One region of the Streptomyces sp. NPDC055025 genome, then DNA from elsewhere that is predicted to be linked to it. Evidence: predicted binding sites of a transcription regulator. Region 1 holds the regulator's gene; the other holds the start of a gene.
The links. Region 1 encodes HspR, which represses chaperone genes until heat shock. Its sites were predicted from a motif close to TTGAGNNNNNNNNNCTCAA; they were not measured.
Positions count from the first base shown of each region.

Region 1 (6,204 bases):
CCGGAGGGCGCGCGGGTGGCGGTGTGCCAGGTCAAGCGCGGCCACTGGGCGACGCTGGAGGGCCGCGCCGCGGTCCGTACGGAGCCGGAGCTGGTGGCGGACGCGGTGAGCCGCTACGCGGAGCGGTACGGACGCACTCCCGCGCCCAATCCGGACCGCGTCGTCATCGAGATCGCCCTGGACCGGGCGCTCGGCCGCGTGTGAGAGCGCGTAAGCCGTGACACGTGGGCGCGGGCAGCAAGCCCTGACCACCGGACGGCCGCCTCCCGACCGGACGGGCCGCATGCCGTACCGGACGGCCGCCTCCCGACCGGACGGCCGCATGCCGTACCCGACGGCCGCGTCCCTACCGAACGCGGACAGCACAACGGCGCCATCGTGTTTCAGGTCCACGATGGCGCCGTTGTGTGGGGGAAGCGCCGGAGCGATTTACAACGACGGGGGAATCGCTCAGGCGCTGCGGGGGGTGGCGATGGTGGTCTTGGGTTCGACCAGTTGGTGGTCCCGTTGGTCGAGGTTCACGAAGATCATGTCGTATCGGATGGCACACCGGACCGGCTGCGGAGCCCCCCGCGGCCTCCGAAGGCAGCGGTAGGCACGGACGTCCTCGTCCTCCTCGCGTACGACGACGATCGGCTCTCCGAACAGGGTGACCATCAGCGAGTCGCCACGGTGAGGAATTGCCGTGACAAGATCGATGAAGTGCCACCCCGACCGGTAGGCCGAGGCCATCTCGCGCCGGAAGACCCGGTCGTCCGGCGGGACGGTCACGCGCTCGGGTCGGCCGATGCGGGGACCCGGCCGATATGCGCCGGCGCCACGTCCGAACCGGGGCCCTTCGGAGCGATGTCCCAGCTGATGTCACCCGACTCCAGAACCTGGACACTCTGGACGGTGGATCCGGCAGGCGTGAAGTCCCAGCTGATGTCCCCCCCGACAGCCAGCGCGCCATAGGCCAGAGCCGCAGAGAAAGCAGTGGCAACCACCGCGCGAAGCATTCTCTTGTACATAGTCGGCTTCGTCCTCACTTGATGGATTCCTCTCCCCCGCCATGTAGACGATGTCTCACCCGGGCACGTCAACACCACCGGGACGAGGCATCATGTTCTTGTATGTTCAGGACCCTGGGGGGTGGAGATTTGCCCGCGAACGACTCAAAAACGACACATCCCCATGCCGTCACCGATATGTGTGATGACGGCAGACGGCTTTACGCCAGTGCGCTGCGCTCCGGACGCATCGCCCGGAGCGAGGCGGCGGGGACTCCATGCCTCATGGAGTTCGCACTTCTGCACCCCGATCCGGACGACGCCGACTGGCTTCGCCCTGTTCCACCGTCCGCGGCGCTCGCCAAGCGCCTCCATCCGATCGAGCGGGAGATCCAGGAACGCCGGCACTTCGCCGTCGAACTGACCGACTCTTTCGAGCCGTTCATGACGATCAGCGCCCAGGACCCGCCGACCACCCACGCGATCACGGTTCTGGAGGGGCTGAGCCGTATCAACGCGGCGCTCGACCTCTCCACCGCCGAGTGCCGTACGGAAGTACTGACAGTGCAGCCCGGCGGCGGACGCAGTGAACACGCGCTGGCCGAAGCCCTGGAGCGAGGCCGCGACGTGGTCGACCGCGGCATCAGTCTGCGCACGCTGTACCAGCACACCGTCCGGCACAGCCAGGGCACGCTCGCGTACGCGGAGCGGCTGGCGGAGGGCAAGGTCGAGATCCGGACCTTGGAAGAACTCATCGAACGTCTGATCATCTTCGACCGCACGGTCGCCTACATACCCGCGCGCTCCGACCGGCAGATCGCGCTGGAACTGCGTCACCCCGGGCTCGTCGACTATCTGGCGCAGGTCTTCGAACAGCTCTGGCGGCGCGCCACGCCCCTGACGGAGCAGGTCGCCTACGAGCCCACGCCGGACGGCATCACGGGCATCCAGCGGTCCATAGCGAAGCTGCTGGTCGAGGGATACGTGGACGAGGCCATCGCGCGCCGGCTGGGGATGAACGTACGGACCTGCCGCGCGCACATCGCCAAGCTCGCCACGACCCTCGGCAGTGGCAGTCGCGCACAACTCGGCTATCTGGTGGCGCAGTCGGGAATCCTGGACCACGAGGAGAGCTGAGGACACGCGGGGGCGCCCGCGGGGGCGCGGGGGGCACTGAGAGGTGCTGTGCGCCCCGTACGCGGGCGCACGGCGAGGAAGCGGAAAAGGAACCCCCACCCGATGGGTGAGGGCCCTCCACAAGGCTCCACACGACTTCCGACCGCCGAGCCCTTCACGAGCCCTCCGTAGACCCTCCGCGCCCGCGCGCCCGAAGCCGCGCAAGCCGTCGGCCCGTCGATCCGTCGATCCGTCGGCCCGTCGGTCCGAAGTAGCTCAGTCCGTCGGTCGCTTGGGGCGCCAGACCACCAGCGCGCTCGCCTGCTGCACATCCTGATACGGCACCAGATCCCGCCGGTACGAGGCGTGCACCTGTGCCTCGCGCTGCCGCATCGCCGCCGCCGCGCCGTCCACCGCGGCCGACAGCTCGGCGACCCGGGCCTGGAGCGCCGCGACCTCGTTCTCCAGTTCGATGATCCGCTTGATACCGGCGAGATTGATCCCCTCGTCCTGCGACAACTGCTGCACCTGACGGAGCAGTTCGATGTCACGGGCCGAGTAACGGCGGCCACGGCCCGCTGTGCGGTCCGGGCAGACCAGACCGAGACGGTCGTACTGTCTGAGGGTCTGCGGATGCAGTCCGGAGAGCTGGGCCGCCACCGAGATGACGTACACCGGCGTCTCCTCGGTGAGCTGGTACGGATTGCGCCGCCGACCGTCCATGTCCGCCCTGTCCGCACCGTTCACGGGACTCACGCTCCCTTCGCCGCCTGGAACAGCTCCGCCCGCGGATCCTCGTCCGCGGTCGCCTTGCGGTAGGCCTCCAGCGCGTCACGTGCCTCTGCGCCGAGATCCCTGGGCACCACGACCTCGACCGTGACCAGCAGGTCGCCGCGGGTGCCGTCCTTGCGCACGGCGCCCTTGCCGCGGGCGCGCATCGTCCGGCCGTTGGGCGTGCCGGCGGGCAGCTTCAGGGTGACCGGCGGACCGCCCAGGGTCGGCACCTTCACCTCGCCGCCGAGCGCCGCCTCCGTGAAGGTGACGGGCACGGTGACCGTGAGATTGTCGTCCCTGCGGCCGAAGACCGGGTGGGCGTCCACATGCACGACCACATAGAGATCGCCGCCGGGGCCGCCGCGCTCACCGGGAGCGCCCTTGCCCCGCAGCCGGATCCGCTGGCCGTCGCTGACACCCGCCGGAATCCTGACCTGCATCGTCCGCGAGGACCTGGCGCGCCCGCTGCCCTTGCAGACCTCGCAGGGGTCCTGGGCGATCAGCCCACGGCCCTTGCAGTCCACACACGGATCGGTCAGCGAGAACCCGCCGCCGCTGCCGCGCGAGACCTGTCCGGTGCCCACACAGGTCGGGCAGACCCGCGGGGTGCCGTTCTTGTCGCCCGTGCCCGTACAGGCCTTGCAGGGCGCCTGGCTGGACATCCGCAGCGGGACCGTGGCCCCGTCGACCGCCTCGGTGAAGCTGAGCGTCACCTCGGACTCGATGTCCTGGCCGCGGCGCGGCTGCGTACGCGTGCCCGTACCGCCGCGGTTGAACAGGCCGCCGAAGACATCCCCGAGCCCGCCGCCGAAGCCACCCGCGCCGGCGCCGGGGCCCGGCTGCGTACCTCCCTGGCCGCCGCCGAAGAGATCGCCCAGGTCGAAGTTGAACGAGCCGTTCCCGCCGGCGCCGGGTCCCGGCCGGAACCCGCCGTTGCCGAAGAGGGCGCGCGCCTCGTCGTACTCCTTGCGCCGCTTGGGGTCGCCGAGGATGTCATTCGCCTCGGAGACCTCCTTGAAGCGCTCCTCCGCCTTGGCGTCGCCCTTGTTGGCGTCCGGATGGAACTCGCGGGCGAGCTTGCGGTACGCCTTCTTGATCTCCGCCTCGGTGGCGTCCTTGGGTACCCCGAGAACCTTGTAGTAGTCCTTCTCCACGAAGTCCTTCGTGCTCATTCCCGACGTCCCTCCTCTCCGCCACCCACACCGCTACCGCTGTCCGGCGGTGCGACGCCGTCCGGCACCGCACCGCCGTCCGACACCGCGTCAGCCCTCGTCCGGGCCACCGCTCTCCTTGTCGTTCGCCGACTCCGCCTGCTCGTCGGCGGACTTGGGCTGGGCCCCGGGCTGGGGCTCGGCCACCGCGACCCGGGCGGGCCGGATCGTCCGCTCGCCGAACCGGTACCCAGGCTGGAGGATCGCGACGCACGTCGTCTCCGTGACATCCGGCGCGTACGAGTGCATCAGGGCCTCGTGGACCGTCGGGTCGAAGGGCTCGCCCTCCGTGCCGAACTGCTGGAGGCCCAGCTTCGCGACGACCGTCTCCAGCGACTCGGCCACCGACTTGAAGCCGCCGACCAGTTCCTCGTGGTCCCGCGCCCGGCCGATGTCGTCGAGCACGGGCAGCAGTTCGGTCAGCAGACTCGCCACGGCGATCTCCTTGACCGTGACCCGGTCCCGCTCCACCCGCCTGCGGTAGTTCTGATACTCCGCCTGAAGGCGCTGGAGATCCGCGGTGCGCTCACCGAGCGCCATCCGGACCTGGTCGAGCTGTGCCTTCAGGGCTACTTCCTGTACGTCCCCGGCCGAGGCCGCCGGGCCCGGCCCCTTCACGGAGTCCGGCTCGGCGGCGTTCGGCGTGGCGTCGTCGTGGTTGGCGCCGGAGGGGACGTCGGGCTTCTCGTCGAAGCCCGGGGTCTCCTCGGTCACGCCGCACCGTCCTTCTTGGGCTTCTCGTCGTCCACGATCTCGGCGTCGACGACATCGTCGTCGGCCTGGGTCTGCCCGGCGCCCGCGGCACCGTCGGCACCGCCCGCGGCGGCGCTCGCCTGGGCGTCGGCGTACATCGCCTGGCCGAGCTTCTGGGAGACGGCCGCGAGCTTCTCCGTGGTCGTACGGATCTCCGCGGTGTCCTCGCCCTTGAGCTTCTCCTTCAGCTCGGCGATGGACGCCTCGACCTCGGTCTTGACGTCGCCGGGGACCTTGTCCTCGTTGTCCTTGAGGAACTTCTCCGTCTGGTAGACGAGCTGCTCGGCCTGGTTGCGCGTCTCGGCGGCCTCGCGGCGGCGGTGGTCCTCGTCCGCGTACTGCTCGGCCTCTTCGCGCATCCGGTTGACCTCGTCCCTCGGCAGCGAGGAGCCGCCGGTGACGGTCATCTTCTGCTCCTTGCCGGTGCCGAGGTCCTTCGCGCCCACGTGCATGATGCCGTTGGCGTCGATGTCGAAGGCGACCTCGATCTGCGGCACACCGCGCGGGGCGGGCGGCAGACCGGTCAGCTCGAACATTCCGAGCTTCTTGTTGTACGCCGCGATCTCGCGCTCGCCCTGGTAGACCTGGATCTGCACCGACGGCTGGTTGTCCTCGGCCGTCGTGAAGATCTCCGAGCGCTTCGTCGGAATCGTCGTGTTGCGCTCGATGAGCTTGGTCATGATGCCGCCCTTGGTCTCGATACCCAGGGACAGCGGGGTCACGTCGAGGAGCAGGACGTCCTTGACCTCGCCCTTGAGGACACCGGCCTGGAGCGCGGCGCCGATGGCGACGACCTCGTCCGGGTTGACGCCCTTGTTGGCCTCGCGGCCGCCGGTCAGTTCCTTGACCAGCTCGGCGACGGCGGGCATCCGGGTCGAGCCGCCGACCAGCACCACGTGGTCGATCTCGGAGAGCTGGATGCCCGCGTCCTTGATGACGTTGTGGAACGGGGTCTTGCAGCGGTCCAGCAGATCGGCGGTGAGCTGCTGGAACTGGGCGCGGGAGATCTTCTCGTCCAGGTGCAGCGGGCCCTCGGCGGACGCCGTGATGTACGGCAGGTTGATCGTCGTCTCGGAGGACGACGACAGCTCGATCTTCGCCTTCTCCGCGGCCTCGCGGAGACGCTGGAGAGCCATCTTGTCCTTGGACAGGTCCACACCGTGGCCGTTGGCGAACTGCTTCACCAGGAAGTCGACGACGCGCTGGTCCCAGTCGTCACCACCGAGGTGGTTGTCACCGTTGGTCGCCTTCACCTCGACGACGCCGTCGCCGATCTCCAGCAGCGAGACGTCGAAGGTGCCGCCACCGAGGTCGAAGACCAGGATGGTCTGGTCGTCCTTGTCGAGTCCGTAGGCCAGGGC
Region 1 covers NZ_JBSGVS010000025.1:89,581-95,784, reverse strand. Annotated here, with positions in the region: gene ACWGDX_RS17545 (pyridoxamine 5'-phosphate oxidase family protein) at 1-204, shown strand, start outside; gene ACWGDX_RS17540 (Rieske (2Fe-2S) protein) at 451-771, opposite strand; gene ACWGDX_RS17535 (hypothetical protein) at 768-986, opposite strand; gene ACWGDX_RS17530 (helix-turn-helix transcriptional regulator) at 1,113-2,126, shown strand; gene ACWGDX_RS17525 (heat shock protein transcriptional repressor HspR) at 2,382-2,828, opposite strand; gene dnaJ (molecular chaperone DnaJ) at 2,858-4,051, opposite strand; gene grpE (nucleotide exchange factor GrpE) at 4,142-4,804, opposite strand; gene dnaK (molecular chaperone DnaK) at 4,801-6,204, opposite strand, start outside.

Region 2 (6,204 bases), on a different contig from region 1:
TACCCGCGCCAGGGCGCTCCCGGTCCGGGCGAGCACCCAGAGCCACTGTCCCGCGTCCTCCCGCAGCAGTACGCCGGGCGCGCTGAACCATCGCGTCACCCCGCCGTCCACCGCCCACAGCGGACAGTCCGGCAGGGGCACACGGGTGTAGCGCGACGCGATGTCCCCGGCGTCGACGCCGTCGAGATGGCGGTTGTCGCCGAGACCGTCCGGGGCGCCGAAGACCGACTCCGCGAGAACCATCTCCACACAGGCGAGCGAGAACCGGTCCAGGAACGGCAGCCAGCGGCCGGGAGACCCCGCGGCCCCACGGACGTGCACCGGTGGGTCGTCCTGGTCGAGATCGGCGAGAAGGACGCCCCACTCGGCGGCGTACTGGTTCTCGACCCGGTACACGAGCGCGCCCTCCCGGACCACCAGCTCCCCGGGAGCCAGCAGCCGGTCCTGGTTGCTCGTCAGATCCCCCCGCCGCCCGAACAGCCCGTACGCCTCCCGCACCGCGACGGGCAACGCGAACCCGAGCCGCCGCTCGGCATCGGCGATCTCCCCCTCCCCGTACCCGTCCCCCGTCCGCAGAGGCACCCGCCACCCCTGCGCGAACCCCCGCACAAACCCCCAGGCCCCACCCCTGCCCCGCACCCCGGCCAGCGCTTCCCCGACATCGAACCCCACGCTCATGCCCGCGAGCGTAACAAGGCAGGAACGGACCCGGTCCTGAAGGCCGGCCATACGGTCCTGCCCCTGGACCGGCCGGCGGGCCGCCGTGTCCCCTTTCGCGAGAAGCCCGCGGCGGCCCGCCGTCAGCGGCCGCGTTGCGAGGCGCGGATCGCACGCCCGCGGCCGGAACCCTGGTGCGGGTTCCGGCCGTGGGCGCTTGTGCGGTGCTCGTCGCGGGTTCGTACTCGTCGCGGGTTCGTGGCGGTTTTCGGTCAGGCGGCCGCCGCGACCGGGACCTCGGCCGGGGACAGGGCCAGGTCGAGGACCTGGCGGACGTCGGTGACCGGGTGGACGTCGAGCTTGTCGAGGATCTCGGCCGGGACGTCGTCGAGGTCGGGCTCGTTGCGCTTGGGGATCACGACCGTCGTGATGCCCGCGCGGTGGGCCGCCAGCAGCTTCTGCTTGAGGCCGCCGATGGGCAGCACACGACCGGTCAGCGAGACCTCGCCCGTCATGGCGACGTCCGTACGGACCAGGCGCCCGCTCAGCAGCGAGGCGAGTGCCGTCGTCATCGTGATGCCCGCGCTCGGTCCGTCCTTCGGGACCGCGCCCGCCGGGAAGTGGATGTGCACGCCCCGGTCCTTGAGATCGGCCACCGGCAGCTCCAGCTCCGCGCCGCGCGAGCGGAGGAAGGAGAGCGCGATCTGCGCCGACTCCTTCATCACGTCACCGAGCTGTCCGGTGAGGGTCAGCCCCGATCCGCCCGTCTCCGGGTCGGCCAGCGACGCCTCCACATAGAGGACGTCACCGCCCGCGCCGGTCACCGCGAGACCCGTCGCCACGCCCGGCACCGCCGTACGCCGCTCCGCCGGGTCCTGCGCGGACTCGGGCACATGGTGCGGCCGGCCGATCAGCCCGCGCAGATCGCCGGCGCCGAGGGTGAACGGCAGCTCGCGGTCGCCCAGCTCGTGCTCGGCCGCGACCTTCCGCAGCAGCCTGGCGATCGCGCGCTCCAGATTCCGCACGCCGGCCTCCCGGGTGTACTCCCCCGCCAGCTTGCGCAGCGCCTCGTCCGCCAGCGTGACCTCACCGGGCTCCAGACCCGCGCGCTCCAGCTGCCTGGGCAGCAGATGGTCCCTGGCGATGACGATCTTCTCGTCCTCCGTGTAGCCGTCGAGCCTGACCAGCTCCATACGGTCGAGCAGCGCCTCCGGGATGGCCTCCAGGACGTTCGCCGTGGCGAGGAACACCACGTCGGACAGGTCGAGTTCGACCTCCAGATAGTGATCGCGGAAGGTGTGGTTCTGCGCCGGGTCCAGGACTTCGAGCAGCGCCGCGGCCGGATCGCCGCGGTAGTCGGAGCCGACCTTGTCGATCTCGTCGAGCAGGACGACCGGGTTCATCGAACCGGCCTCCTTGATCGCCCGGACGATACGGCCGGGCAGCGCGCCGACGTAGGTACGCCGGTGGCCGCGGATCTCCGCCTCGTCCCGTACGCCGCCGAGCGCGACCCGGACGAACTTCCGGCCCATCGCGTGCGCCACGCTCTCGCCGAGCGAGGTCTTGCCGACCCCGGGCGGTCCGACCAGGGCCAGCACGGCGCCGCCGCGACGGCCGCCGACCACGCCGAGACCGCGGTCCGCGCGCCGCTTGCGCACGGCCAGATACTCGGTGATCCGTTCCTTCACGTCCTCCAGGCCCGCGTGCTCGGCGTCGAGGACCGTCTGCGCGCCCCGGATGTCGTACTCGTCCTCCGTGCGCTCGTTCCAGGGCAGCTCCAGCACCGTGTCCAGCCAGGTGCGGATCCAGGAGCCCTCGGGGCTCTGATCGGAGGCGCGCTCCAGCTTGTCGACCTCCTTGAGCGCGGCTTCCCGCACCTTCTCGGGGAGATCGGCCGCCTCGACACGGGTCCGGTAGTCGCCGGACTCGTCCTCGTCGCCCTCGCCGTTCAGCTCGCGCAGTTCCTTGCGTACGGCGTCGAGCTGGCGCCGGAGCAGGAACTCGCGCTGCTGCTTGTCGACACCCTCCTGGACGTCCTTGGCGATGGACTCGGCGACATCCTGCTCGGCGAGGTGGTGACGGAGCTGCTCGGTGGCGAGCTTCAGCCGGGCCACCGGGTCGGTGGTCTCCAGCAGCTCGACCTTCTGGGCGGTGGAGAGGAAGGGGGAGTAACCGGAATTGTCGGCGAGGGTGGACACCTCTTCGATCTGCTGGACGCGGTCCACCACCTGCCAGGCGCCACGCTTCTTCAGCCAGTCGGTGGCGAGCGCCTTGTACTCCTTGACCAGCTCGGTGACCGAGCCGGGCAGCGGGTCGGGGACGATTTCGTCGACACTCACGCCCTCGATCCAGAGGGCCGCGCCGGGCCCGGTCGTACCGGCGCCGATCCTCACACGGCCACGGCCGCGGATCAGCGCGCCGGGATCTCCGTCGGAGAGCCGGCCGACCTGCTCGACGGTCCCCAGCACACCGATCCCGGCGTAGGCCCCGTCGATGCGCGGCACGAGCAGCACCTTCGGCTTGCCCGTACCACCGTCGCCGGCGCGCGCGGCGGCCTGAGCGGCCTCCACCGCGGCTCGGACCTCGGTGTCGGACAGGTCGAGAGGCACCACCATGCCGGGCAGCACGACCTCGTCGTCGAGCGGCAGCACGGGAAGCGTGAGCGGTGTGGACATGGCAGCCATGATCTCCCCTTCGGCAGTCAAGTTGAGCTATACCGACTCAATGCTTGTGAGTCCCAGGATGTTCCCCCGGCCGCGTTCGCTCTGAGCGATCGCCCTGCCACCCCAGGGAAACGGCCTCCGACGAAGGGTGGTGTGCGCTCAACGCGCCGGGACGGCCACAGCTTCCCGGCCCCGTCGACCCTCGGCTGTCAGTGCGGCCATCGCCCGTCGCCGCGCGTGCGCGGAAGCCCGCGCGTGCGTGATGGGCCGCGCGACGGGGCAGAGCTTGCCGGGAGGGACACCCTCGGCATGCTCGGCGCCGGGGGGCCGGGATACGGGCGGCGGACGGGGAGTTGGCCAGATGCGGCTGCGACTGGGATCGCGACGGACAGGACGGGTCCTGGCGGGCACGCTGCTGACGGCGGCGGTGCCGGCTCTGCTGCTCGTGGGATGCGGCGGGAACGGTACGGACCGTGCGGACACCCCGCCTGCCGCTACGACCGGCCAGGCCGCCCCGACGGTCCCCGCGCCCCCCTCCGCGTCGGTGTCCACGGCACCGCCCACATCTCCTCCCGCGTCGGGCACGCCCGCCCGCTCCCCCTCCCCGTCGCCCGACGCGACCCTCGTCATCGTCACCAGGTCCGGCGGCATCGCGGGCCGTCACGACAGTGTCAAGGTGAACAACGACGGGGCGTACACCGTCCTGTCCTCCGGCCGTGCGACCGGCTCGGGTCAGCTGCGCCCCGCCGAACTCACCGAACTGCGCCGGGCCCTCGACGCGTCCGGCCTGGAGCGGCTCCCGCGCGTGATGTTCGACCGGCCCGCCCCCGACGCCTTCGTCTACGCCATCAACCACGCGGACCACGAGGTCGCGATCTCCGACGCCGAGCCCGTACCCGCCCTCCAGCGCGTCGTCGCGGCCGTACCCCTCCCTTCCTGACCTCCCCGCAGGCCCTCACCCGCAGGCCCCTCACCCGCGGATCCCTCCCCGCGCGATCCGGTTCCGGCGGGCCGTGAACCGCCGGCGCCGGTGCCGGCGATAGAGAGGCGTGAGACTGTTCCGCCCCGTGGAGGGTGACCGCGACGACGGCGCGCTGCTGCGTGCCGTCGCCGGAGGGGACGCGGAAGCGCTGGCCCTGCTGTACGACCGGCACGCCGGCTGGCTGCTGGCCCGGCTGACGCGGCGGTGTCAGGACCCCGAGACCGTGAGGGAGGTCCTCCAGGACACCTTCGTGACCGTATGGCGCTCGGCCGCGGCCCATCACGGCGGCGAGGCGGGCGGCTGGCTGTGGGTGATCGCCGCGCGGCGTCTGGTCGACGCCCAGCGCGCACAGGCACGGGCCGGGCGAGGGGACCGGGCGGAGCCGCCGTACGAGCCACGCCCCCTCGCGCCCTCCGCCGAGGAGCGGGTGCTGGCGGGACTGGAGTACGGAGACGTCGGCACCGCGCTCGACCGGATCTCCCCCGAACTGCGCGAGGTGCTGCGCGCCACGGTCGTCGACGGACTGACCACCCGCGAGACCGCTCAGCTCCTCGGCATACCGGAAGGCACGGTCAAGTCCCGTGCGACGCGCGCCCGCAGGGAGCTACGAGCCGCACTGGACCGGATCACGCCCACGGAAGGCACGGCATGAATTCCATCGGGAAGCACGACGGGAAGTACGACGGGAAGCACGGCGGGAACCACGGCCGGAAACGCGGCGGCGGGCATGGCGGCGAGCCCGGCACAAGCGCCTGGCATGTGGACGACGCGCTGGCCGTCCGGTATGCCACGGGTTCGGCACCGGAACCCGACGCCTGGTCGCTGGAGAAGCACATCGAGTCATGCGGCGCGTGCGCCGTCCTGGTGTCGGCGGCGGTGCGGCGGGGGGCCGCGGGGCCGGTGCTCGCCGGTGTACGGGAAGCGGTGCTGGCGGCGGCGGTGAGGTCCGCGCCGCCCGCCGCGCGGATCGGGCTGACGGCCCGTGTCCTGTGGGCCGCGGGGCCCGCGCTGCGCGGCTCCTGGCTGGTGGCCGTGGTGCTGGTGGCCGCAGGCGCGGTCGCGCTGGCGTACGGAGCCGGTTTCGCGGGGGCGCGCCCCCTCCTGCTGGCGCTGGCACCGCTGCTGCCGCTGGCCGGGGTGGCGGTGTCGTACGGGGAACACGCGGACCCGATGTACGAGATCGGCGCGTCCACCCCCGGCGGCGGACTGCGGCTGCTCCTGACCCGTACGACGGCGGTCCTGGCCATGAGCCTGCCCCTGCTGACCCTGGCTGGAGTGCTGCTGCCGTCCTCGGCGTCCCCGGCGCCCTCGGTGCCCTCGGTGCCCTCGATGCCCTCGGTGTCCCCGGTGCCCTCGATGGAGGTGCCGGGCGCGGCGGCCTGGCTGCTGCCGGCCCTGGCGCTGACGCTGGCCACGCTGGTGCTCGGCTCCTATGTGGGCTGCCGCACGGCGGCCGGGGCGGTGGGGGCGGCGTGGGGGGCGGCGATCGCCGGATCGCTGCTGGCGACGGCGCGCCGGGACGGCGGCGCGGAGGTCGGGCCGTTCCCGGTGGCCGAGCTGTCCGCGTATCTGACGCGCTGTCTCGCCGGGGCCGAGGCGCAGGGGGGCTGGGCCGCCGGCGCCGTGGTGTGCGCCGGATTGCTGGTCCTGCGGCGGCGGTCCTTCGACCGCCCGTCCCTCGGTGCCCCGGGGCGCGCGTGAGGACGGGCGAACACCACAGGAAACAGACGGCGGGAACACGGCAGAGGCACGGCAGAGGCACGGCGAAGGCACAGCGGAGAAGCGCCATGGCAGTGACAGACGCCATGGAAATGACAGAAGTGAGAGGGGAACAGGCGTGGAAGCGACGGACACGGTAGCGGTACGGGGGCTGACCGTCAGACACCGCAGGACGGTCGCCCT
Region 2 covers NZ_JBSGVS010000034.1:82,346-88,549, forward strand. Annotated here, with positions in the region: gene ACWGDX_RS21575 (hypothetical protein) at 1-678, opposite strand, end outside; gene lon (endopeptidase La) at 930-3,341, opposite strand; gene ACWGDX_RS21585 (hypothetical protein) at 3,682-4,260, shown strand; gene ACWGDX_RS21590 (RNA polymerase sigma factor) at 4,370-4,954, shown strand; gene ACWGDX_RS21595 (zf-HC2 domain-containing protein) at 4,951-6,003, shown strand; gene ACWGDX_RS21600 (ABC transporter ATP-binding protein) at 6,140-6,204, shown strand, end outside.
Region 2: a site for HspR is predicted at 3,364-3,382, ahead of lon (endopeptidase La). Genes of this name have one in related genera too.